4 regions of the Bradyrhizobium septentrionale genome follow, and region 4 is predicted to be linked to each of the others. Evidence: predicted binding sites of a transcription regulator. Region 4 holds the regulator's gene; each other region holds the start of a gene.

Region 1 (5,906 bases), 3.5 Mb from region 4:
CGCAGCTTGCTCGAGATGAAGTCGATCGCCGCGACCGCGATCAGGATCATCAGGATCAGGAACGACACCTTCTGCCATTCCAGCACGCGGATCTGCTCGGCGAGCTGCAGGCCGATGCCGCCGGCGCCGACGATGCCGATGATGGTGGCCGAACGCGTGTTCGACTCGATGAAATAGAGCACCTGGCCTGCGATCACGGGCAGCACCTGCGGCAGCAGGCCGAAGCGGATTTCATGCAGCGTATTGCCGCCGGAGGCACGGATGCCCTCGACCTGCTTGCGGTCCGCCGCCTCGATCGCCTCCGAGAACAGTTTTCCGAACGCGCCGAAGTCCGACACCATGATCGCAAGCACGCCGGCGAACGGCCCGAGGCCGACGACGTTGATCCAGACCAGCGCCCAGATCAGCGTGTCGACGCCGCGGATCGAATCCAGGAAGCGGCGCACCGGAAAGCGGATCAGGTTCGAGGGGATGATGTTGCGCGCCGCCAGCAGGCTGACCGGCAGCGCCAGCAACGCCGCAAGCGTGGTGCCGAGCAGCGCGATCGACAGCGTCTCGCCGAGCGCCTGCATGTAGAGCGGGAACGACGCGCCGGGATTCGGCGGGATCATCAGCATGGTGATCCAGCCGAGCTGGCTGAGGCCCGCGATCAGCCTGGACGGTGAAAAGTCGAGATCGACCAGGCCGTACACGAAGACCGCAAGCGCTGCCACGGTCATTGCCGGCAGCGCCAGCCGCGCCGAGGCGGGCCGGTCGAAGGCGCTGGGATATTTTGCGCGCAGCTCCTCGGTATTCGGCTTCGGCAGCTGGCTCATCGCCGCGTCTCCTTGCCGAACAGCCGGCCGCGCAGCCAGCCGGTCGAGATGTCGATGATGAAGACGGTGATGATGATGGTGACCAGGATGGCGCTGACGTCGGAATAGTAGAACTTGTGGATCGCGACCACGAGCTCCTGGCCGATGCCGCCGGCGCCGACAAAGCCCATCACCGAGGCTTCGCGGACGTTGATCTCGAACCGCAGCAGCGCGTAGCTGGCGTAGCCCGCCGACACCTGCGGCAGCACGGCAAAGCGCATGCAGGACAGCCAGCTCGCGCCGGTGGAGCGGATGCCCTCGACCGGCTTCATGTCGGCGTTCTCGACGATCTCGGCGAACAGTTTTCCCAGCGCGCCGGTCGAGTGGATCGCGATCGCCAGCACGCCGGCCATCGGCCCAAGGCCGAACGCGATCACGAAGATCAGCGCGAACACGATGCCGGGCACCGTGCGGGCGAATTCAAGCAGCCGGCGCACCGCAAAGCGCAGCCACGGCGCCGGCGAGGTGTTCTGGGCCGCGAAGAAATTCAGCGCGAAGGCAAACACCGCGCCGGTCAGCGTGCCGACATAGCTGATCAGCACGGTCTCGCCGAGCATCCTCAGCCATTTCTTCCAGCCCCAGAACCATTCGGGAAAATCGGTCCACACCCGCGCGCCCGATTCGAGCGTCAGGATGCGGTCGAAATAGCTGACGAAGTTGCCGAAATAAGTGAACAGCGTGCGCAGGTTCACTTCCGCGCCGAACGCGGCGATCACCAGGGCAGCGCAGAATATTGCCGCCGCCAACGCGGCCTTCAGCCGCTTGCGCGAGACCGAACTGCGGTAGGCCTCTTCCAGCGTTGCCAGTTGCTGCGCCGGAAGAATGGATACGGCGGTCGCCATCGACGCGTGCCAGTCCGGTTCGGAGTTAAGAACAAAGGCCGGGCTGTCAGGCCCGGCCTCGTGACGTCAGCCGAACGATCAGCTCGCCTTCTTCTTGCGCAGAGCGTCGACGAACTTGATCAGCTCGATCGTGCCATCCCAGTCCTTGGTGGTGGCGGGATGGAAGCCCTTCTTCTGGCCGTCGGAGAGACGGTCGAACGCGGCCTTGTCCTTGGTCGGAGCTTCGAAGAAGGCCTTCGCGATCGCGGCCTTCAGGTCCTCGGGCAGATCGGCGTTGTAGGCATAGGGTCCGTTGATGATCGGCGCCGACTTGTGGATGATGCGGAAATCGTCCTTCTTCATCGCCGAGCCGTCGGCGTTCTTCAGCATGCCCTTGGTCAGCATCTGCGCGAGTGTCGAATCGTCGTCGCTGGTCCACTGGTTGGCGGCCATGTCGACGGTGCCCTGCGCCAGCGCCAGCACCGCGTTCTCGTGGCTGCCGGTGAACACGACCTTGCCGAAATAGGTGTCGGCGTCGGCGATGCCCATCTTGTCGAGCTCGAAGCGCGGCACGTTGTTGCCCGAGGTCGAGTTCGGATCGACCAGGCCGAGGTTCTTGCCCTTCAGATCGTCGACGCTCTTGTAGGGGCTCGAGGCCTTGACGAAGAACACCGAGTAGTAGCCGGTCGAACCGTCGGCGTTGATGTCGTTGGCGAACGCGTCGGACTTGACGCCGGTCAGGCGGGCGCGCGCGAACGAGGCCGAGCCGTAGCTGGCGATCTGGATGTTGCCGGCGCGTTGACCTTCGATGACGGCGGCGTAGTCATTGGCGATGCGCAGCGTGACCTTCACGCCGAGCTCCTTCGACAGATACGCCACGAACGGCGTCCAGCGCTCGGTGACGCCGGAGGCGTTCTCGGCCGGCACCACCGCGAAGGTAAGCTCCGGATATTTTGCCTTCCACTCCTGCGCGGATGCGGAACCGGTGAGCGCCAGCGCGGCGACGCCGGCCAGAACGATGCGACGAGTAAACATGACTACCCCTCTTTATTATGGTTGCACCTGTTGGCCGGGCAAAATGCCCGGCCATTCAGATTGGAAAACGCGCGACGCTCAGGCCGCGGCGGCGGTGCCGAGTGCCGGAACGGTCGCGCCGTCGGACGCGGGCATTGGCGCGCCGCCCATGACGTCGTTGGCCTCGAGGTCGTAGAGCTCGCGGGCGATATGGTCGGTCAGCGCCGCCGGGGCGCCATCGAACACCACGCGACCCGCCGCCATGCCGACCAGGCGATCGCAATAGGTCCGCGCCAGGTCGAGCGAGTGCAGGTTGCAGAGCACCGTGATGCCGAAATGCTTGTTGATGCGCAGCAACGCATCCATCACGATCCTGGTGTTGCGCGGATCGAGCGAGGCGATCGGCTCGTCGGCGAGGATGATGTCGGGCTCCTGCACCAGCGCGCGAGCGATCGCGACACGTTGCTGCTGGCCGCCCGAAAGCTGGTCGGCGCGCTGCGCCGCGAGTTGAGCGATGTCGAACTGATCGAGTGCGGACATCGCGAGCGCCCTGTCCTGCTCCGGCCAGGCTTGCGCCAGCGAACGCCAGGACGGGATCTGGGCCAACCGGCCCATCAGTACGTTGGTCAGCACATCAAGCCGCCAACCAGATTGAATTGCTGGAAGATCATCGCCGAGCGCGCCCGCCATTGCCGCAGCGCCTTGCCGCGCAGCGCGGTGACATCGGTGCCTTCGAACAGGATACGGCCGGAGGTCGGATCGGCGAGACGGTTGATCATCCGCAACAGGGTCGACTTCCCGGCACCGGAGCGGCCGATCACACCGACAAAGCTGCCCGGCGCGATCGAGAAGGACGCATTGTCGACTGCGGCTTTTGTGCCGAACCGGCACGTCAAACCTTCCACCACCAGCATGTAATGCTCCAACCGCGCCGTGTTGGGCCATCGCTATCCCCGGTGTTTTACAGTTATGTGACGCGACGTTGCGGTGCGGCGATCGTCCACACCCGCTCTCTTGCCGTCATCGTGACGTCATGATGTTGTCATCAAGCATCCCGATGACGAGCGCGCATCTCCCGGAAGCCAAAGATTTGCAAGATTTGCGGAGGCCCTGATGGCCGGAAAAACACTCTCGGTTGTGCCGACCCTCGACCCGACTGCGTCGGTCCGCGAGAGCAAGCTCGGCAAATATACCGAGGTCGGTGCGCGCACGATCCTGCTTGAAGTCAGCATGGACGACTATTCCTACGTCGTGAACGACAGCCAGATCACCTACACCTCGATCGGCAAGTTCTGCTCGATCGCGGCGATGACCCGGATCAATCCCGGCAACCACCCGATGCATCGCGCGACACAGGCGCATTTCACCTACCGCGCCAGCGCTTATTTTCCCGGCGAGAGCGACGACACCGACTTCTTCAACTGGCGACGTGCGCATCACGTGCATATCGGCCATGACGTCTGGATCGGTCACGGCGCGATCCTGCTGCCGGGCCGCAACATCGGAACCGGCGCTGTTGTTGCCGCCGGCGCGATCGTGACCAAGGATGTGCCCGCGCACACCATCGTTGCCGGTAATCCGGCGCGCCTGGTGAAGCGGCGCTTCTCCGAGACAACAGCGGATCGTCTCGCTGCGCTGGCGTGGTGGGACTGGGACCATGAGACACTTCGCCGTGTCCTGCCCGACTTTCGCAAGCTCGCGGTGGAGGAATTCCTCGACAAGTATGAGGCCGAGGCCGTATCCCAAGCACAGGCCAAACAACGGAGTGCCGCATCGTGACGGACATTTTCATCGAGGGCGGGCGCACGCTGGTTGACGGCGGATTGGTCGAGACCTCGCTGCGGACCGCAGGCCGCGACATCGGCGCGCTCGACGCCGAACAAGGCCGCGCCGCGCTTCACATCAATGCCGGCGGGCTCTTGGTATTGCCCGGCATCATCGATCTGCACGGCGATGCGTTCGAGCGGCAGATGATGCCGCGCCCGGGCGTCGACTTCCCGACCGACGTCGCGCTCATCGATAGCGACCGGCAGGCGATCGCCAACGGCATCACCACCGTGTTCCATGGCACGACCTGGTCGTGGGAGCCCGGCCTGCGCAGCGCGGAGAATGCGCGCAAGCTGCTCGATGCGATCGAGGCGCTGCGGCCGCTTCTCGCCGCCGATACGCGCTTCCACCTGCGTCACGAGACCCACAATCTCGACGCCGAAGCCGAGATCATTCAATGGCTCACCGAAGGCCGCATCGACCTGTTCGCCTTCAACGACCACAGCAATGTCAAACCGAAGAAGCGCAACCAGTCGGCCGAGCGCGCCGGGCTTTCGCTCGAGGCCTTCAACGAGCTGATCGACCGGGTCGTCGCGCGCCGTCCCGAGGTGCCGGCCTCGATCGCAAGGCTGGCCGCCGCGGCGCGCGCGGCCGACATCCGCATGCTGTCGCACGACGACAACAGCCCGGCGATGCGTCAGGAGTTTCGCGCGCTGGGCGCGGCGATCGCCGAATTCCCCGTCAACGAGGAGACCGCGCGCGATGCCGCCGATGCCGATGACTTCATCGTGTTCGGTGCGCCCAATGTGGTGCGCGGCGGCAGCCACACCGGCTGGACCAAGGCATCCGACATGATCGCAAAAGGCCTCTGCTCGGTGCTGGCGTCGGACTATTATTATCCGGCGCAGCTGCTCGCGGCGTTCCGCCTCGTTGCCGACGGCATCCTGCCGCTCGCCAGGGCCTGGGACCTGATCTCGTCTGCGCCGGCGCGCGCCGCGGGGCTCGCCGACCGCGGCGTGCTCGCCGCCGGCCGCCGTGCCGATATCGTCATCGTCGACGACAAGGTGCCGCTGCGGCCGCGTGTCGTCGCCGTGATATCAGCCGGACGGCTGGTGCATCTGGCGGATGCAAGCTGCTTCGTTCACGCGCTCGCGCCGCGCAAGACGGTTGCGGCGGCATAGTCAGGCTTTATTCTGCTGCCATGGCCCCCACTCCGCGCTACGCGATCTACTATGCGCCGTCACCTGACAGCGCCCTGCACCGCTTCGGTTCGACGCTGCTCGGCTATGACGCCGTGTCGGGCGACGAGCTGCGGTTTCCCGATGGCGTCGCGCCCGACTGGCGCGAGGTCACCGAGGACCCGCGCAAATACGGTTTTCACGCCACGCTGAAGGCGCCGACTGCGCTTGCGGACGGCAGGAGCGAGGCCGAGCTTCTCGACGCCTGTGCC
Region 2 (5,906 bases), 4.7 Mb from region 4:
GGGGGATTACCCTCGGCGCGAGCGTGCCCTAGCTCTGCGGCGCGATCAGCGTGCTGTCGGTCGCCGCGCTGCCCTGCGTCGTGCAGCGCTCGCCTTCGAGCTTGAGCCGGCCGGACGCCAGGAGCCGCAGCGCCTCCGGATAGATGCGATGCTCTATACCGATCACGCGTGCGGCGAGCGTCTCGGGCGTGTCGTCGTCAGCTACCGTGACCGCGCCCTGCATCACGATCGGACCGGCATCGGTCTCCGGGATCACGAGATGCACCGTCGCTCCCGACAGCTTGACGCCTGCGCGCAGGGCCTGGCCGTGCGGATCGAGGCCGGGGAAACACGGCAGCAACGACGGATGGATGTTGAGCATCCGGCCGTACCAGTGCCGGGCGAATTCGGCGGTGAACAGCCGCATGAAGCCGCCGAGGCAGATCAGCTCGACCTGCCTGTCGTCGAGCGCTTTCTGCAGCACCGCCTCGAAGCCGGCGCGATCCTTGCCGAACGGCTTGCTCTCGATGACGATGGTCGGAATGTCGCTCGCGGCCGCCTTCTCGAGCCCGCCAGCGTCGGCGCGGTTGGAGATCACGGCCACGATCTCGGCCGGAAAATCCGCAGCTTTCGCAGCCTCGATCAGCGCGGCCATGTTGGAGCCGCGGCCGGAGATCAGGATGGCGACGCGGCGCTTCATCGCGAGAGATCGAGATGACCGTTATAGACCACGCGATGCTCGCCTTTGGCCTCGATCACCTCGCCGAGCAGCGTCACGGTCTCGCCGCCGGCGGTGAAGGCCTCGGTCACCGCGTCGACCGCGTCCGGCTTGACGATCGCGATCATGCCGATGCCGCAGTTGAAGGTGCGCAGCAGCTCGAGCTCGGCGATGCCGCCCTGCACGGCCAGCCATTTGAACACCGGCAGCACCGGCAGCCGCGCCAGATCGATGCCGACGCCGAGATGCTTCGGCAGCACGCGCGGAATGTTGTCGGTGAAGCCGCCGCCGGTGATGTGGGCGAGCCCCTTCACCGCGCCGGTCTCGCGGATCGCGCGCAGGCAGGACTTCACATAGAGCTTGGTCGGCGTCAGCAGCGCTGCGCCGAGCGTCATGACCGGCGCGAACGGCGCCGGCGCCTCATAGGCAACGCCGGATTGCTCGACGATCTTGCGCACCAGCGAATAGCCGTTGGAGTGCACGCCCGAGGAGGCAAGGCCGATCACGGCGTCGCCCGCGGCCATATCGGCCGTCGGCAGCAGGGTGCCGCGCTCGGCCGCGCCGACCGCAAAGCCGCCGAGGTCGTAATCGCCGTCCTTGTAGAGGCCGGGCATCTCGGCGGTCTCGCCGCCGATCAGCGCGCAGCCGGATTCGCGGCAGCCCTCGGCGATCCCCGCGACGATCTGTGCGGTGGCCTCCGGGTGGAGCTTGCCACAGGCGAAATAGTCGAGGAAGAACAGCGGTTCCGCACCCTGCACGACGAGGTCGTTGACCGACATCGCGACCAGGTCGATTCCGATGCCGCTATGGATGCCGGTCTCGATCGCGATCTTCAGCTTGGTGCCGACGCCGTCGGTCGCAGCCACCAGGACCGGGTCCTTGAAGCCGGCGGCCTTGAGGTCGAACAGCCCGCCGAAGCCGCCGATCTCGGCGTCCGCGCCCGGCCGCGCGGTGGCCCGCACCATCGGCTTGATCAGATCGACCAGACGATTGCCGGCGTCGATATCGACACCCGAATCCGCGTAAGTGAGCCCGTTTTTGCGCTCGGTCATGCCCAATTCCAGATGATCAGGGGCTGGTTACGAGGAATTCCGCCCCCGCGCAATGGCTCGCGGCAATGCTGCTGCGATACTATGTAGATAACATCCGGCCAGTGCGCAAAAGAGCCGGATATCGAGTAGAATCAGGCTTCTAGCCGGGAAGCGACTCAAGTTGAACATTCCGAATATCATTACCCTCGGCCGCATCATCCTGGTGCCGGTGATCGTCTGGGCCATCGTGTCCAGCCAGATGGAGATCGCGTTCGCGATCTTCGTGATCGCCGGCGTCTCGGACGCAGTCGACGGTTTCCTCGCCAAGCGCTTCAACATGACGAGCGAGCTCGGCGCCCTGCTCGACCCGCTCGCCGACAAGGCACTGCTGGTGTCGATCTATGTCGCGCTCGGGATCTGGGGCGCGGTGCCGCGCTGGATCGTGATTCTGGTGGTGTCGCGCGACATCATGATCGTCTCCGCCGTGATTGTGTCATGGTTGTTCGACAAGCCGGTCGAGATGAAGCCGCTGATGGTGTCGAAGCTCAACACGGTGGCGCAGGTCGCGTTCGCGGCGTTGGTGCTGGCCTCGCTCGGCTTCGGCTTCCAGCCGTACCCTTACGACCTGATCCTGATGGGTCTCGTCACGATCTTTACTTTGGGTTCGGTGTCCCTCTATCTCGTGGAGTGGGTGCGGCACATGAGCACGATCGAAGCTCGGTAGGCATGATCCCGAAACGTGGAAGCCGGTTTTCCCGCGACAAGCGCGAAGCGTTTGCGCAGAGATCATGCTAAAATAAAGCAGTTTGGAGACTTGCGTGGCCGGTAGCGTTCAACCTCGTCAATTGGCCTTGGCCCTGCCGCACGAGGAGAAACTGACCCGCGACGATTTCCTCGAGGGGCCCGCCAATGAAGCAGCGCTGGCGCTGATCGATGGCTGGCCCGACTGGCCGAACCGAATCATGCTGCTGGTGGGCCCGGACGGCTCCGGCAAAAGCCACCTCGCCGCGATCTGGGCCGAGAGCGCGGGCGCCCGCGCGACCGCGGCGCATGCGCTGACCGCCGAAACCGTGCCGACGGCGCTTGCGACCGGCGCGCTGGTGGTCGAGGACCTGAGGCCGTCGGATTTCGACGAGCGCGCGATGTTCCATCTGATGAATCTCGCGCGCCAGGACGATGCCTTCGTGCTGATCACGGCGCGCATTCCGCCGTCGGCGTTCGAGATCGAATTGCGCGACCTGCGGTCCCGGCTTCGCGCGGTGCCGACGGTGACGCTGCTGCCGCCCGACGACCAGCTGTTCCGCGGCCTCATCGTGAAATTCTGCGCCGATCGCCAGATGAGCGTGGATGAGCCGCTGGTCAGCTACCTCTGCAACCGGATCGAGCGCTCCTATACCGCCGTCCGGCAGGCGGTCGAGCTCCTGGACACCGAGGCACTGCGGCTCGGCCGACCCGTCACACGGGCGCTGGCGGCGGAGCTGTTGCGCGATGCCTGAGCTGTCCCGCGGCTTGACGGCGCAGGCCGGCGGAACATCAATGTCATCGAAACGTCATCGCAATATCACATGGTCTGTGCGGCCCTCGGCTACACCGCTCCGGCTCCCTGCCCCGAATTGGACCAGCACTTGATGGACTCGGCACAAGCTACTGAAATCAAAGAAAAAGAGGCGGAGCTGCCCGCCGTCCCCGCGATCGCATCCAGCCCCGAGCGATTCATCAACCGGGAGCTCTCCTGGCTGCACTTCAACCGCCGGGTGCTCGAGGAATCGGTCAATACCGGCCATCCCGTGCTGGAGCGGGTCCGCTTCCTGTCGATTTCGGCGAATAACCTTGACGAGTTCTTCATGGTCCGCGTCGCCGGCATCAAGGCGCAGGTCCGCGAGGGCATTGCCGAGCGCAGCCCGGACGGCCTGCTGCCGGCCGAGCAGCTGGTGATGATCAACAAGACCGTGTCGCAGCTCGCCTCCGACCAGCAGGCGATCTGGAGCGATCTGCGGGATATCCTGTCCAAGGTCGGCATCCAGCTGGTCGACGGCCGCGACGTCACCAAGTCCGAACGCACCTGGATCGAGGATCACTTCCTCCACAACATCTTCCCGCTGCTGACGCCGCTGGCGATCGACCCGGCGCATCCCTTCCCGTTCATCCCGAACCTCGGCTTCACGGTGGCGCTGCAATTGTCGCGGATCTCCGACGGCAAGGCGATGAACGCGTTGATCCGCATGCCCGGCAAGATCGACCGCTTCATCCGCCTTCCCTCCACGAAGGAAAGCGGTCCGGCGCGGCTGATCACACTCGAGCAGGCCACCGGTCTGTTCATCGGCCGCCTGTTCCCCGGCTACACCGTCAAGGGCCAGGGCGCGTTTCGCATCATCAGGGACTCCGAACTGGAAATCGAGGAAGAAGCCGAGGACCTCGTTCGCCTGTTCGAGACGGCGCTGAAGCGCCGCCGGCGCGGATCGGTGATCCGGCTCGAGATCGAAGCCAAGATGCCCGACGAGCTGCGCAGCTTCGTGCAGCACGCCTTGTCGGCAGCGAACGATGAAGTGATCCTGGTCGATGGCGTGCTCGCGATGAACGAGCCGTCGCAGCTTACCCGCCTCGATCGCCCCGACCTCGAATTCCCGCCCTACGTGCCGCGCCATCCCGAACGGGTGCGCGACCATGGCGGCGATATCTTCGCCGCTATCCGGCAGAAGGACCTCGTGGTCCATCACCCCTACGAATCCTTCGACGTCGTCGTGCAGTTCCTGCAGCAAGCGGCGCGTGATCCTGACGTGGTCGCGATCAAGCAGACGCTCTACCGTACCTCGAACAATTCGCCGATCGTGCGCGCGCTGGCGGATGCCGCCGAGGCCGGCAAATCGGTGACCGCGCTGATCGAATTGAAGGCGCGCTTCGACGAGGAGGCCAATATCCGCTGGGCCCGCGATCTCGAGCGCGCCGGCGTGCAGGTGGTCTACGGCTTCATCGAACTGAAGACGCACGCCAAGCTGTCGATGGTGGTGCGCCGCGAGGGCGGCAATCTCACGACCTATGTGCACACCGGCACCGGCAACTATCATCCGGTCACCGCGCGCATCTACACTGACGTCTCCTACTTCACGTCGGACCCGATCATCGGCCGCGACGCCGCGCGGGTGTTCAACTACATCACCGGCTATGCCGAGCCGAGCGACATCGAGAAGATGGCGGTGTCGCCGCTGACGCTGCGCAAGCGGATCATCGAGCACATCCACGGCGAGATCGCCCACGTCAAACATGGCCGGCCCGGCGCGATCTGGATGAAGATGAACGCGCTGGTCGATCCCGACATCATCGACGCGCTGTACGAGGCCTCGCAGGCCGGCGTCTCGATCGAGCTCGTGGTGCGCGGCATCTGCTGCCTACGGCCGGGGCTGCCGGGATTGTCGGAGAATATTCGCGTCAAATCGGTGATCGGCCGGTTCCTGGAACACGGCCGGATCTATTGCTTCGGCATGGGTCAGGGCCTGCCGAGCACAAAAGCTGCTGTGTATATCTCGTCCGCCGACATGATGCCGAGGAACCTCGACCGCCGCGTCGAGGTTCTCTGTCCGCTGCAAAATCCCACGGTGCATCAGCAGGTTCTCGAACAGATCATGGTCGCGAACCTGAAGGACACCGAGCAGAGCTGGCAATTGTTGCCGGACGGGTCGTCAACGCGTATGAAGGCCGCGAAAGGCGAAGAGCCGTTCAACCTGCATGACTACTTCATGACAAATCCGAGTCTGTCCGGCCGTGGTAAGTCTCTCAAGGAATCTTCACCGCGCCGGCTCACGCGTCGCAACGAGCGTCAGCAGCCATCGTCTTAAGGGGGCCTTCCTGTGAAGCGGCCGCGGAAGCGCGCTTCCAGCGTCGCTGTGATCGATATCGGCTCGAACTCGGTTCGTCTCGTGGTCTACGAGGCGATGGCGCGCAGCCTCGTCACGATCTTCAACGAGAAGGCGCTGTGCGGGCTCGGACGCGAGGTGCAGAGCACCGGCCTGCTCGCGACCGATGCGGTCAACAAGGCGCTCACCGCGCTGCGCCGCTTTCGCGCGCTGTGCAGGATCCAGCAGGTCGGCCGCGTCTACGCGATCGCGACCGCGGCCTGCCGCGACGCCAAGAACGGTCCCGACTTCATCGCCAAGGCCGAGCGCATCTGCGGCGCCAAGATC
Region 3 (5,906 bases), 3.5 Mb from region 4:
TGGCCGTTCCGTCGATCGCGAGCGCCGAGACCGTCGTGATCAAGCGCGGCGGCCATCATCACTGGGATCGTGGCTGGGGCGCGCGCGCCGAGATGCGCCATGACCGTGGAATGCGCCACGACCGTGGCTGGCATCGCGGCTGGCACCACGACCATGACCGCACGGTGGTCATCAGGCGGGATCGCTACTAAATCGACAGACGGAAAATGGCTCCTCGCGGAGCCATTTTCTTTTTCTACGTTCTCATCAAATGCCCGCCGGGCTCAATCCCACGCCGGCGCAAATCCCGGATTGACGCAGCGCATGTCCTTGCGCAACGCAGCGATCGCCTTGCGGTCGTCGTCGTCGAGCCTGACCTTCAGCGCGTCGAGATTGGCCTTTTGGCTTTCGGCGCGCGAGGCTTTCGGGATAGCCGCAACGCCATTCTGATCGAGCAGCCATTTCAGCGCCACCTGCGCTGCCGTCGCATCATGCTTGCGGCCGATTTTCGCCAGCGTCTCGTCGGTGGCGAAACGGCCCTGGGCCAGCGGACAATAGGCCACCAGCGGGATCGATTTCGCCGCGAGATAGTTGCGCACCGGCGTCTGATCCAGCATCGCATGGTATTCGATCTGGTTGCAGGCGATCGGCGCCTTGATGTCCTCGATCACGGTCTTGAGCAGCGCGGTGTTGAAATTGGCAACGCCGATCGCCCGGGTGCGGCCCTCCTGCTTCAGCTTCATCAGCGTTTCGAACACTGCCGGCAGCTTCATGCTCTTCGACGGCCAATGCACGAGATAGAGATCGACATGATCGAGCCGCAGCTTGTTCAGGCTGGCATCGAACGCTTTCCGGATCGCGTCCGGCGCCAGGTTCTCGTGCCAGACCTTGGTGGTGACGTGCAGGTCCTTGCGCGCGACATTCGCGGTCGCGATCGCCGCGCCAATCGCCTCTTCATTGGCGTACATTTCGGCGGTGTCGATATGCCGGTACCCGAGCCCGAGCGCGCTCTCGACCGCCGCGCGGCAGGCGTCGCCCTGCATGCGGAAGGTGCCGAGCCCGAGCTGCGGCAGGCTGATGCCCTGTATCTGCAGATTTTCCATGGATAGCTCCTGACGCGTGGGGCGCCGATGCCATCGACGACGTCACGCCAGCAAATTGTCTGGAAGGAATGAAATTGGCAGGACTGCCAAGTCGCAGTCTGCCCGCAAATCGGGCCCTCGGGCAAGGCGGCCATCATCAAGATGTCGCGATGGGGTTAGATATGTTCCGCCATGATCTGGCCGGGCCGCGCATCCGGCCGCGGTTCGATGTCGACCGACCAGAGGTCGTGGTCGTCGACGTCCTTCAGCGTCACCGTCATCACAGAGGTCGTGCCGTCGATGTCGACGCGGCCGAAGAATTGCAGGCCGAAGCAGGGGGCGAGATTGTCGCCCTGCTCGGCCGAGCAGCCCTTCTGGTACATCGCCTTGGGGCCGAAGGTGTTGTCGAGTTCGCCCGGCGACCAGGTGCCGGCATGCAGCGGACCCGAGACGAACTCCCAGAACGGTTCGAACTCCTGAAACACCGCGCGGTTCGGATCATAATGATGCGCGGCGGTGTAGTGCATGTCGGCGGTGAGCCACACGGTGTTGCGGACACCGGCGCGCTTCATGAAAGACAGCAGATCGGCGATCTCGTGCTCGCGCCGCGCCGGCGGGCCGTCGCCGAGCGCGACCGCATCCAGGCTGACGAGGCCGATCGGCAGGTCGGCTGCGATCACCTTCCAGACAGCCTCCGACGCCACCAGTTCGCGCTTCAGCCAGGCGAGCTGGCTCTCGCCGAGGATGAACGCCTGGTCGGGATCGCCCTGCTTGTTCCAGTTGGAATCGCGGTAGGAGCGCATGTCGATGATGAAGACGTCGAGCAGCGGCCCATAGGCGATCTTGCGATAGACGCGGCCGTCGCGCTCCGGCATCAGCCGCATCGGCATGAATTCATGGAAAGCGCGGCGCGCCCGCGCCACCAGGCGCGAGCTGCCGTCCGCGTCGTAGCCGGTAGCGTCGGCGGTGCCGACCGGCGACCAGTCGTCGGCGACCTCATGGTCGTCCCACTGCGCGAACATCGGCACTTCGGCGTGGAAGGCGCGAAAATTCTCGTCGAGCCAGTTGTATTTGTAGTTGCCGCGAAACTGCTCGAGGCTGTGCGCGACGACGGATTTCTCCTCGGTGACGATGTTGCGCCAGATCTCGCCGTTCGGCAGCGTCTGCTCCGCCGGCACCGTGCAATCCGCATAGATGTGGTCGCCGGAATGGATGAAGAAGTCCGGGCGCTCGTTCAGCATGGTGCGGTAGCTGCGCAAGCCGCCGCGCGCGGGGTCGATGCCCCAGCCCTGCCCGACAACGTCGCCGGACCACACGAACGAGATCGAGCGCCGGTCGACCGGCGCGGTGCGGAAATGGCCGATGCGGCTTTGGCCGGCGGTGCCGTCGCGATCCGCGAAGCTGATGCGATAGAACAGGTCCTGGCCCGGCGGCAGGCCGTCGAGCAGCAGTTTTGCGGTGAAGTCGCGCTCGGGCAGCGCATCGGCGGACGCGGTGCGCAGGATGGTGGCGAAGCTCTCGACCGTGGCGCATTCGATCTGCATCCGCGCGGCGCGATCGGAGCGGGCCCAGATCACAGCTGAATCGCTCGCGACGTCGCCGGACTGGATGCCTTCGATCGCAGGACGGCCCGCCGCGCGGCTCAGATAGGGTTTTGCGAGCGAACCCAATCCGGCCAGCGCAGCCGTCGACGCCGAGCGCACAAGAAGCTGCCGCCTTGTGAGGCCTCGCCCCCGCGCGGAGATCGCTGTCGGCATCGAATAACCTTCGTCGAATCGCAACGAAGGTTTTGCCCGCGCCGTTTGACTCCACCCTTACGGTTTCTTGACTCTCCGCCGACGGTTTTGCGACGGCGGGATGACTCGAGGGGAGATGGCGGATCGGAACGGTGCGAACGCCCAGCACTCAAAGCCAACCCGTCATCCTGAGGTGCGAGCCTTGCGGCGCAATTGCGCCGCTTGGCGAGCCTCGAAGGATCGACGGCCCGACTATTTCAGCTCCAGAGGTGTCGTGGCCGCAACGAGGCCGATTCATCCTTCGAGGCTCGCTCCGGTCGCACCTCAGGATGACGGGTTTGCTGGCGTTGACGTGCTGATCAGAGCAAACGGTGCGCCCCTCACCGCTGCCAGTTGCAGATGCCACCAGTGCGGCACGGCCAGGTCTGGATCCTGGTGTCGCGGGCTTCCGCATCGAGCGGGTTCGCGTGCCGCCTTGCGAGCTTGGCGCGGGCTGGAAGGCTCGCGGCCGCGCGCTTCTTCTCGGGCTGCGCCGTCACCTTGGCCGTCCGCACGGACTTCTGCGGCGCGACCTTCGGCTGCTCGGCCGTCGGCTCCACATTGGCACGCTGATCCGGACCGAGGTCGGTCTTCGCCTCGACCGGAACCGGCTCGAACTGCGCCGGCGGCCCGAGTCGCTTCGGCGACAGCACGGCCTGGGAAAGGTCGAGGCTGAAGAACTCGCTCGGCCGGTAGTCGTCAGCCAACGCCACGCCGCCCAAAGCCAGGCACGCGGTACAAACGATTGCAACCAAAGCGTTTTTCAGGACCATCAAAGGGCCTCCTGAAATCACTCGAACAGAACAGCCATCATGTAGGGGCCCGGCCGCGCGAATCCACCCCGCGGCTGTGGGCAGGGTTACCGGTCAACCAGGGCGGCCGTGGAAAGTTCCCGCTGCCCCCGCCTAGAGCCCCGTTCCGATGGTATCGGAACGGGGCTCTAGGTTTTTGTTTTGACGCGTTTTCTTCACGCGAACCGGCAGCCACTTCGCTCGAAAACGCTCCAGCCTATTCGGCCGCCTGCGCCAAGGGCCGGCCGATCGCGCGCTCCAGCCGCGCGCATTCGGTGCGGTAGCGGGCGACGTTGCCTTCCTTGATGTGGCCATAGCCGCGCACGAGGTCCGCCGCCTTCGCCAGCGCCACCAGGCGCGGCAGGTCGAGCGGCTTCTTGCCGTCGAGGTGACGCAGGATCATCGTTGAATACTCGACCGGCAAGGCGCGCTCCATCTTGCGCTCTGAGGTGTAGCCGAAGATGTCGAACGCGGTGCCGCGCAGGCCCTTCAGCCCCGCCAGCAAGCCGAACGCCTTGAAGATCCACGGGCCGAATTCGCGCTTCTGCAAACGCCCGGTGACGGGATCGCGCTGCGCCAGCAGCGGCGGCGCCAGCAGGACCTTCAAACCGGAATTGCCCTCGAACTGCTCCCTCAAGGCCTTGCTGAACTCGCCGTCGGAATAAAGCCGCGCGACCTCATATTCGTCCTTGTAGGCCATCAGCTTGAACAGCCCTTTTGCAAAGGCCTCGGTCAGGTCCTGCGAGCCCGGCGCGGCCGCGGCCTCGGCGGTGCGCACGCGCGCGACATCGTCGAGATAGCGCTTGGCGTAGGCCTCATCCTGATAGTCGGTGAGGAATTTGGCGCGGAACGCGATCGCCTCGTCGAGTGTCTTCTTTGCGGGCGCTGCACCGGCGTTCTTGAAGCGCGCGGCGCTGACCACGCGTTGCAGATCGTGCGCGGCAAGCCGGCCCCAGGAGAACGCGGTCTTGTTCATCTCGATCGCGGCGCCGTTGAGCTCGATCGCCTTCAGGATCGCATCGAGCGACAGCGGGATCGCGCCGCGCTGGAACGCGAAGCCGAGCATGAAGGCGTTGGTGGCGATGCTGTCGCCCATCAGCGCGGTCGCAAGCCCGGTGGCATCGAGAATGTCGAGATCATCAGGCCGCACCGCGCCGTTCAGCGCGTCGCGCATCGCACCAGCCTCGAAATCGATATCGGGATCGATCACGAAGCTCGCGGTCGGCAACAGATCAGCGTTGACGACGGCGCGGGTGACGCCGCGCTCGGCGCGGCTCAACGCCGGCACGCTGGTGGCCACGACGAGGTCGCAGCCGAGGATCAGATTGGCGTTGCCGGGCGCGATGCGGACCGTGGTCAGCATGCCGGACACCGGCGCCAGCCGGACATGGCTCATGACCGCGCCGTTCTTCTGCGACAGGCCGGTGAAGTCGAGCGTCGAGCACGCCAGACCCTCGACATGCGCGGCCATGCCGAGCAGTGCGCCGATGGTAATGACGCCGGTGCCGCCGATGCCGGTGATCAGGATGTTGTAGGGGGCGGCAAGCGCGGCCGCAGGCGGCGTCGGCAGGTCGGCGAACAGCGCCTTCGGATCGGCGGCAGCGCGGTCGGCCTTGCGCAGCTTGGGATCCTGCACCATCACGAAGCTCGGGCAAAAACCCTCGATGCAGGAGAAATCCTTGTTGCAGTTCGACTGGTCGATGCGGCGCTTGCGGCCGAACTCGGTCTCCAGCGGCTGCACCGAGACGCAGTTCGACGCCACGGAGCAGTCGCCGCAGCCTTCGCAGACGCGCTCATTGATGAAGACGCGCTTGGCCGGATCGGGGAACAGCCCGCGCTTGCGGCGGCGGCGCTTCTCGGCGGCGCAGGTCTGGTCGTAGATCAGGACGGTCAGGCCCTCGATCTCGCGCAAGGTGCGCTGCACGGCATCGAGCTCGCGGCGATGGTGGATGGTGGCGCCCGACGGGAAATAATTGGCGGGATATTTGTCCGGATCGTCGGAGACGATCGCAAGCCGCTTGGTGCCCTCGGCCGCGACCTGGTGCGCGATCTGCGACACCGTAAAACCGCCCTCGGCCGGCTGGCCGCCGGTCATCGCGACCGCGTCGTTATAGAGAATCTTGTAGGTGATGTTGACGCCGGCCGCAGCCGCGGCCCGTAGAGCTAAAAGCCCGGAATGGGTGTAGGTGCCGTCGCCGAGATTCTGGAACACGTGCTGTTCGCTGGTGAACGGCGCCTGCCCGATCCAGCTCACGCCCTCCGCGCCCATATGCGAGATG
Region 4 (5,906 bases):
TGTCGCTGATCGTCGGCGCCTGGCCGGCGATGAAGGAATACGGTTTCGCCTTCCTCTGGACGCAGCGCTGGGCGCCCTCGGCCGATCCGCCGGTGCTCGGCGCGCTCGGCCCGATCTATGGCACGCTGATCACCTCGGTCATCGCGATGATGATCGCGATCCCGGTCGGCATCGGTATCGCCATCTTCCTCACCGAGCTCTGCCCGCAAATGCTGCGCCGCCCGATCGGCATCGCCATCGAGCTGCTGGCCGGCATTCCCTCGATCATCTACGGCATGTGGGGCTTCTTCGTGCTCGGCCCGTTCCTGGCCAACACGTTCCAGCCGTTCATGATCCGGATCTTCGAAGGTGTGCCCGTCTTGGGTGCGGTGTTCGGAGGCCCGCCGTCCTATCTCAGCCTGTTCAACGCCGCGCTGATCCTTGCGATCATGGTGCTGCCCTTCATCACCGCGATCTCGGTCGACGTGTTCAAGACCGTACCGCCGGTGCTGAAAGAGGCCGCCTACGGCATGGGCTGCACCACCTGGGAAGTCGTCCGCAGCGTCGTGATCCCCTACACCCGGGTCGGCGTGATCGGCGGCATCATGCTGGCGCTCGGCCGCGCGCTCGGCGAGACCATGGCGGTCACCTTCATCATCGGCAACTCGTTCCGCATCTCGGCGTCGATCTTCGCGCCGGGCACCACGATCTCGGCCGCGATCGCCTCCGAATTCGCCGAGAGCGACGGCCTGCACCAGTCCGGCCTGATCCTGCTCGGCCTGCTGCTGTTCGTGCTGACCTTCTTCGTGCTCGCCGCCGCGCGATTGATGCTGATGCGGCTTGAAACGAAGGCGGGGAAGTAACGCCATGAACCCGATCTACAAATCCCGCCGCCGCAGCGACATCGTCATCCGCGCACTCTGCGTCGGTGCGGCGCTGTTCGGCGTCACCTGGCTGGCGCTGATCCTGTTCACGCTGCTCTACAACGGCCTCGCCGGCCTCAGCGTGCAACTGTTCACCCAGAACACGCCGCCGCCCGGCTCGACCGAAGGCGGTCTGCTCAACGCCATCGTCGGTTCGGTCATCATGACCGTGATCGGCGTTGGCATCGGCGCGCCGCTCGGCCTGTTCGCCGGCACCTACCTCGCCGAATACGGCAAGAACGACAAGCTCACCTCGGTGATCCGCTTCATCAACGACATCCTGCTCAGCGCGCCGTCGATCATCATCGGCCTGTTCATCTATGGTGCGGTGGTGGTGCCGATGCGCGGCTTCTCGGCGATCGCGGGCGCGCTCGCGCTCGCCGTGATCGTGATCCCGGTGGTGCTGCGCACCACCGAGGACATGCTGCTGCTGGTGCCCAATCCGCTGCGCGAGGCGGCCTCCGCGCTCGGCCTGCCGCGTTCGCTGGTGATCAAGCGGATCGCTTATCGTGCAGCGCGATCCGGTCTGATCACCGGCGTGCTGCTGGCGACCGCCCGCGTCGCCGGCGAAACCGCGCCGCTGCTGTTCACCGCGCTGTCGAACCAGTTCTTCAGCTGGGATTTGACCAAGACCATGGCCAACCTGCCGGTGACCATCAACAACTTCGTGCAGAGCCCCTACGCCTACTGGAAAGAGCTGGCGTGGAGCGGTGCGCTGCTCATCACATTCACTGTGCTCGCGCTGAACATCGGCGCGCGCATCCTTGGTGCCGAAAGGGCCGCAAAATGACCGAGCTTTCCGTCTCCACGACCGCCGCGAGCCACGTTCCCCAGGTGCCGTTGCCGGAAGCGCCGCCGAAAGTCACGGTGCGCAACCTCAACTTCTATTACGGCGAGCACCACGCGCTGAAGAACATCAACCTGACGCTCGGCACCAACCGCGTCACGGCGTTCATCGGTCCGTCCGGCTGCGGCAAGTCGACCCTGCTGCGTATCTTCAACCGGATGTACGATCTCTATCCGGGCCAGCGCGCGGTCGGTCAGCTGATGCTGGACCAGACCAACATTCTCGATCCCAAGCTCGACCTCAATCTGCTGCGTGCGCGGGTCGGCATGGTGTTCCAGAAGCCGACGCCGTTCCCGATGACGATCTACGAGAACATCGCCTTCGGCATCCGCCTCTACGAGAAGATCTCGAAGTCCGAGATGGACGACCGGGTCGAGAAGGCGCTGCGCGGCGGCGCGCTGTGGAACGAGGTCAAGGACAAGCTGAACGCTTCCGGCCTGTCGCTCTCCGGAGGCCAGCAGCAGCGGCTGTGCATCGCGCGCACCGTGGCGGTGCGTCCCGAGGTGATCCTGTTCGACGAGCCGTGCTCGGCGCTCGACCCGATCTCGACCGCCAAGGTCGAGGAGCTGATCCAGGAGCTCTCCGAGGACTACACGATCGCGATCGTCACCCACAACATGCAGCAGGCGGCGCGCGTCTCCGACAAGACCGCCTTCATGTATCTCGGCGAGCTGATCGAGTTCGACGACACCAACAAGATCTTCACCTCGCCGAGCGATCGACGCACCCAGGACTACATCACCGGCCGGTTCGGCTAGCGCATGATCCGGAAAAGTGGGCACCGGTTTTCCGATTGGATCATGCGAAACTGAGGACACGAAATCATGATCCCCGGGATCATGATTGAGGGAGACAAGCGATGGCTTCTGAACATACCGCCAAGGCATTCGACAGCGACCTGCAGGAGTTGACCCGCCTGGTCGCCGAGATGGGCGGCCTCGTCGAGCGCATGATCACCGAGTCGGTCGACGCGCTGATCCGGCGCGACGTCGCGCTCGGCAAGCGCGTGGTCGCCGCCGACATCGAGATCGACAATCTGCAGCGCGTCATCGAAGAGCGCGCGGTGCTGACGATCGCCCGCCGCCAGCCGATGGCGATCGACCTGCGCGAGATCGTCAGCGCGATGCGGGTCGCCACCGACCTCGAGCGGATCGGTGACCTCGCCAAGAACATGGGCAAGCGCGTCGCGGCGCTGGAGAGCGATTTCCAGCCGCTGAAGCTGATCCGCGGCCTCGAGCACATGACCGACCTCGTGCTGTCGCAGGTCAAGTCGGTGCTTGACGCCTATGCCGCGCACGATCTGCCGGCGGCGATGAACGTCTGGAAGGGCGACGAGGAGGTCGATGCGATCTGCACCTCGCTGTTCCGCGAGCTCTTGACCTACATGATGGAAGATCCGCGCAACATCTCGTTCTGCATCCATCTGATGTTCTGCGCCAAGAACATCGAGCGGATCGGCGACCACGCCACCAATATCGCTGAGACCGTGTTCTATATGATCGAGGGCCAGCAGATCACCGACAAGCGTCCGAAGGGCGATATGACCAATTTCGCCACCACGGTGCCGGGTAACTAGGGCATGATCCGCATCGGCGGAACCGGATTGTCGTCGCGACAAACCGTTTCCACGGGGAATATGCTCAGGGGTTGAGTGTTTCGGTTTGCGTTTGGGCAACGGATCACCACAGAGAAAGAACTTAGACCGATGAGCGCACGCATTCTGGTAGTCGAAGACGAGGAAGCGCTGACGACACTGTTGCGCTACAACCTCGATGCGGAAGGCTACGATGTCGAAACGGTGGGACGCGGCGACGACGCCGACACCAGGCTGAAGGAGCGCATCCCCGACCTCGTTGTGCTCGACTGGATGCTGCCGGGCCTGTCCGGCATCGAGCTGTGCCGCCGCCTGCGGGCGCGGCCGGAGACCAAGCAGCTTCCGATCATCATGCTGACCGCGCGCGGCGAGGAGAGTGAGCGCGTGCGCGGGCTTGCCACCGGCGCCGACGACTACATCGTCAAGCCGTTCTCGGTGCCCGAGCTGCTGGCGCGGGTGAAGGGCCTGCTGCGCCGTGCGAGCCCGGAGCGGCTTGCCACCGTGCTGACCTATGGCGACATCGAGCTCGACCGCGAGAAGCGCCGCGTGGCGCGCTCGGGCCGCCCGATCGATCTCGGGCCGACCGAATATCGCCTGCTCGAATTCTTCCTCGAACATCCCGGCCGGGTGTTCAGCCGCGAGCAGCTGCTCGACAGCGTCTGGGGCCGCGACATCTATATCGATGAGCGCACCGTCGACGTGCATATCGGCCGCCTGCGCAAGCTGCTCAATCCGGGCCGCGAGCAGGATCCGATCCGCACCGTGCGCGGCGCCGGCTACGCGCTCGACGACCGCTTCGCGAAGGCCGAGCCGCAGCCGTAGCCGCGGAGCCGCAAATAAACTACAGCGTCGTCCCGGCGAAAGCCGGGACCCATAACCACGAATCTTGATTGTTGGAACGCGCTGGGGGCCGCAGCCCGGCCTGACCACCTGCGCCGGTGGTTATGATGGGTCCCGGCCTGCGGCGGGACGACACCGGTGATGCAGACGTAGATGGGGTAACGGGCCGGCCGCCCGCTCGCTACGGCGCGCTTTGGAAGCGCGCTCGCGAGCGGCCTGTTGGTTGGAAGGCGGTCGTCCCTCAAACTGATGGTGTCAACGGAGTCGGGCAAGCCCGCTCCAAGCATCATTAAGGGACGACCATGTACCACTATGCAGGAATCGACGTGTCTTTGGAATGCTCGAGCGTCTGCCTTGTCGATGGGACGGGTAAGATTTTGCGCGAGGCGAAGGTTGCGAGCGAGCCGGAGGCCTTGATCGGCTGGTTCCGGTCGCTGGGGTTGGTGCTGGAACGGATCGGGCTGGAGGCTGGTCCGCTGTCGCAATGGCTCTACGCAGCGATGCGGGATGCGGGCCTGGCAGTCGAACTGTTGGAGACGCGGCACGTCCGCGATGCCTTCAAGGCGATGCCGGTGAAGTCGGACCGCAACGATGCCCGCGGGATCGCGCAACTGATGCGGCTGGGCTGGTTCCGGCCGGTGCACTGCAAGTCGATCGAAGCGCAGGAGACGCGGGCGGTTCTGACGGCACGCAAGCTGCTGCAGTCGAAGCTGCGCGACATCGAGAACAGCCTGCGCGGCGTGCTCCGCGGCTTCGGTCTGAAGGTCGGCCCGACCACCGAGCGCACGTTCGCCGAACGCATCCGGGAGCTCGTAGCGGGCCATCCTGGACTTGAGGTGGTGGCCCAGGCACTGCTCGAAGCCCACGCCGTGCTGCGGCGCGAGTTCAATGGCCTGGATAAGCACACCCAAAGGCTCGCCAGGTCGCACCCGCAGGCGAAGCTCTTGATGACGACACCGTCCGTCGGCCCGATCGTGGCGCTCACCTATGCCTCGGCGATCGACGACCCGAAGCGCTTCCGGTCATCGAAGGCGACGGGAGCGCATTTTGGCCTCACCCCGAAGAAGTACCAATCGGGCGAAACCGACTATACCGGCCGCATCAGCAAGATCGGCGATGCCTCCGTGCGCGAGGCGCTCTATCAGGCGGCTCATGTCATGCTGACCAAGCCGGTCAGGAACTGCTCGGCGCTGAAGGGCTGGGCGATGCGGATCGCCCGGCGCGCAGGCATGCGCAAGGCCAAGGTGGCGCTTGCACGCAAGCTCGCCGTGATCCTGCATCGCATGCTCGCCGACGCCAAACCGTTCAACCCGATGGCCAAGGCCTCGGCAACCTAAGCAAGGAGCAGCAATCGGTTCCGGGCGGGCCACGACACCAGGCTCTCCCTGAGCGAGGTCCCTTCGCCGGGACGATGGATCCGGTCAGGCCGCCATCCGGGAAGTGGCTCACAACCACGCTTCCGTAGATTGGCCGGCCGGCTCCTCAATGCACCCCATCAGGCGACGGCCACCGCGCCGATCCCGTACAGAAGCAAGTGCCCGGCGACTGGATCACGCAAAAAGGGATTGACTTACCAAGGCCCGTTACAGAAGCCCGGATGCAGCTAAACGAAAATCCACAATCGCCTCCCCAAAGTTTGGCGGTGTGCGTCGGGTAGACCTCGCTTCGCCGCGCTATCGGTCAAACCGAAGCTGTTGGGCTCTTGCTTGCGCCGGCAACATGT

What was found. Region 4 encodes PhoB, which activates phosphate uptake and scavenging genes when phosphate is short. Its sites were predicted from a motif close to TGTCATNNANCTGTCAT; they were not measured.
Region 1: HAP48_RS28655 (LbetaH domain-containing protein) is a predicted target of PhoB. The motif match lies at 3,719-3,735, and genes of this name have one in related genera.
Region 2: HAP48_RS36120 (RNA degradosome polyphosphate kinase) is a predicted target of PhoB. The motif match lies at 3,266-3,282, and genes of this name have one in related genera.
Region 3: HAP48_RS28805 (alkaline phosphatase D family protein) is a predicted target of PhoB. The motif match lies at 2,908-2,924, and genes of this name have one in related genera.

Annotation. Positions count from the first base shown of each region.
Region 1 covers NZ_CP088285.1:5,606,410-5,612,315, reverse strand. The annotation lists gene phnE (phosphonate ABC transporter, permease protein PhnE) at 1-815, opposite strand, end outside; gene phnE (phosphonate ABC transporter, permease protein PhnE) at 812-1,696, opposite strand; gene phnD (phosphonate ABC transporter substrate-binding protein) at 1,775-2,710, opposite strand; partial or broken gene phnC (phosphonate ABC transporter ATP-binding protein) at 2,789-3,603, opposite strand; gene HAP48_RS28655 (LbetaH domain-containing protein) at 3,803-4,468, shown strand; gene HAP48_RS28650 (alpha-D-ribose 1-methylphosphonate 5-triphosphate diphosphatase) at 4,465-5,637, shown strand; gene HAP48_RS28645 (DUF1045 domain-containing protein) at 5,658-5,906, shown strand, end outside.
Region 2 covers NZ_CP088285.1:7,229,261-7,235,166, reverse strand. The annotation lists gene purN (phosphoribosylglycinamide formyltransferase) at 29-679, opposite strand; gene purM (phosphoribosylformylglycinamidine cyclo-ligase) at 676-1,749, opposite strand; gene HAP48_RS36130 (CDP-alcohol phosphatidyltransferase family protein) at 1,910-2,452, shown strand; gene HAP48_RS36125 (P-loop NTPase family protein) at 2,547-3,224, shown strand; gene HAP48_RS36120 (RNA degradosome polyphosphate kinase) at 3,357-5,561, shown strand; gene ppx (exopolyphosphatase) at 5,574-5,906, shown strand, end outside.
Region 3 covers NZ_CP088285.1:5,634,526-5,640,431, reverse strand. The annotation lists gene HAP48_RS28815 (hypothetical protein) at 1-191, shown strand, start outside; gene HAP48_RS28810 (aldo/keto reductase) at 264-1,082, opposite strand; gene HAP48_RS28805 (alkaline phosphatase D family protein) at 1,238-2,818, opposite strand; gene HAP48_RS28800 (hypothetical protein) at 3,178-3,609, opposite strand; partial or broken gene HAP48_RS28795 (indolepyruvate ferredoxin oxidoreductase family protein) at 3,845-5,906, opposite strand, start outside.
Region 4 covers NZ_CP088285.1:2,088,591-2,094,496, reverse strand. The annotation lists gene pstC (phosphate ABC transporter permease subunit PstC) at 1-842, shown strand, start outside; gene pstA (phosphate ABC transporter permease PstA) at 847-1,692, shown strand; gene pstB (phosphate ABC transporter ATP-binding protein PstB) at 1,689-2,507, shown strand; gene phoU (phosphate signaling complex protein PhoU) at 2,609-3,325, shown strand; gene phoB (phosphate regulon transcriptional regulator PhoB) at 3,455-4,165, shown strand; gene HAP48_RS11825 (IS110 family RNA-guided transposase) at 4,486-5,520, shown strand; gene HAP48_RS11820 (hypothetical protein) at 5,864-5,906, opposite strand, start outside.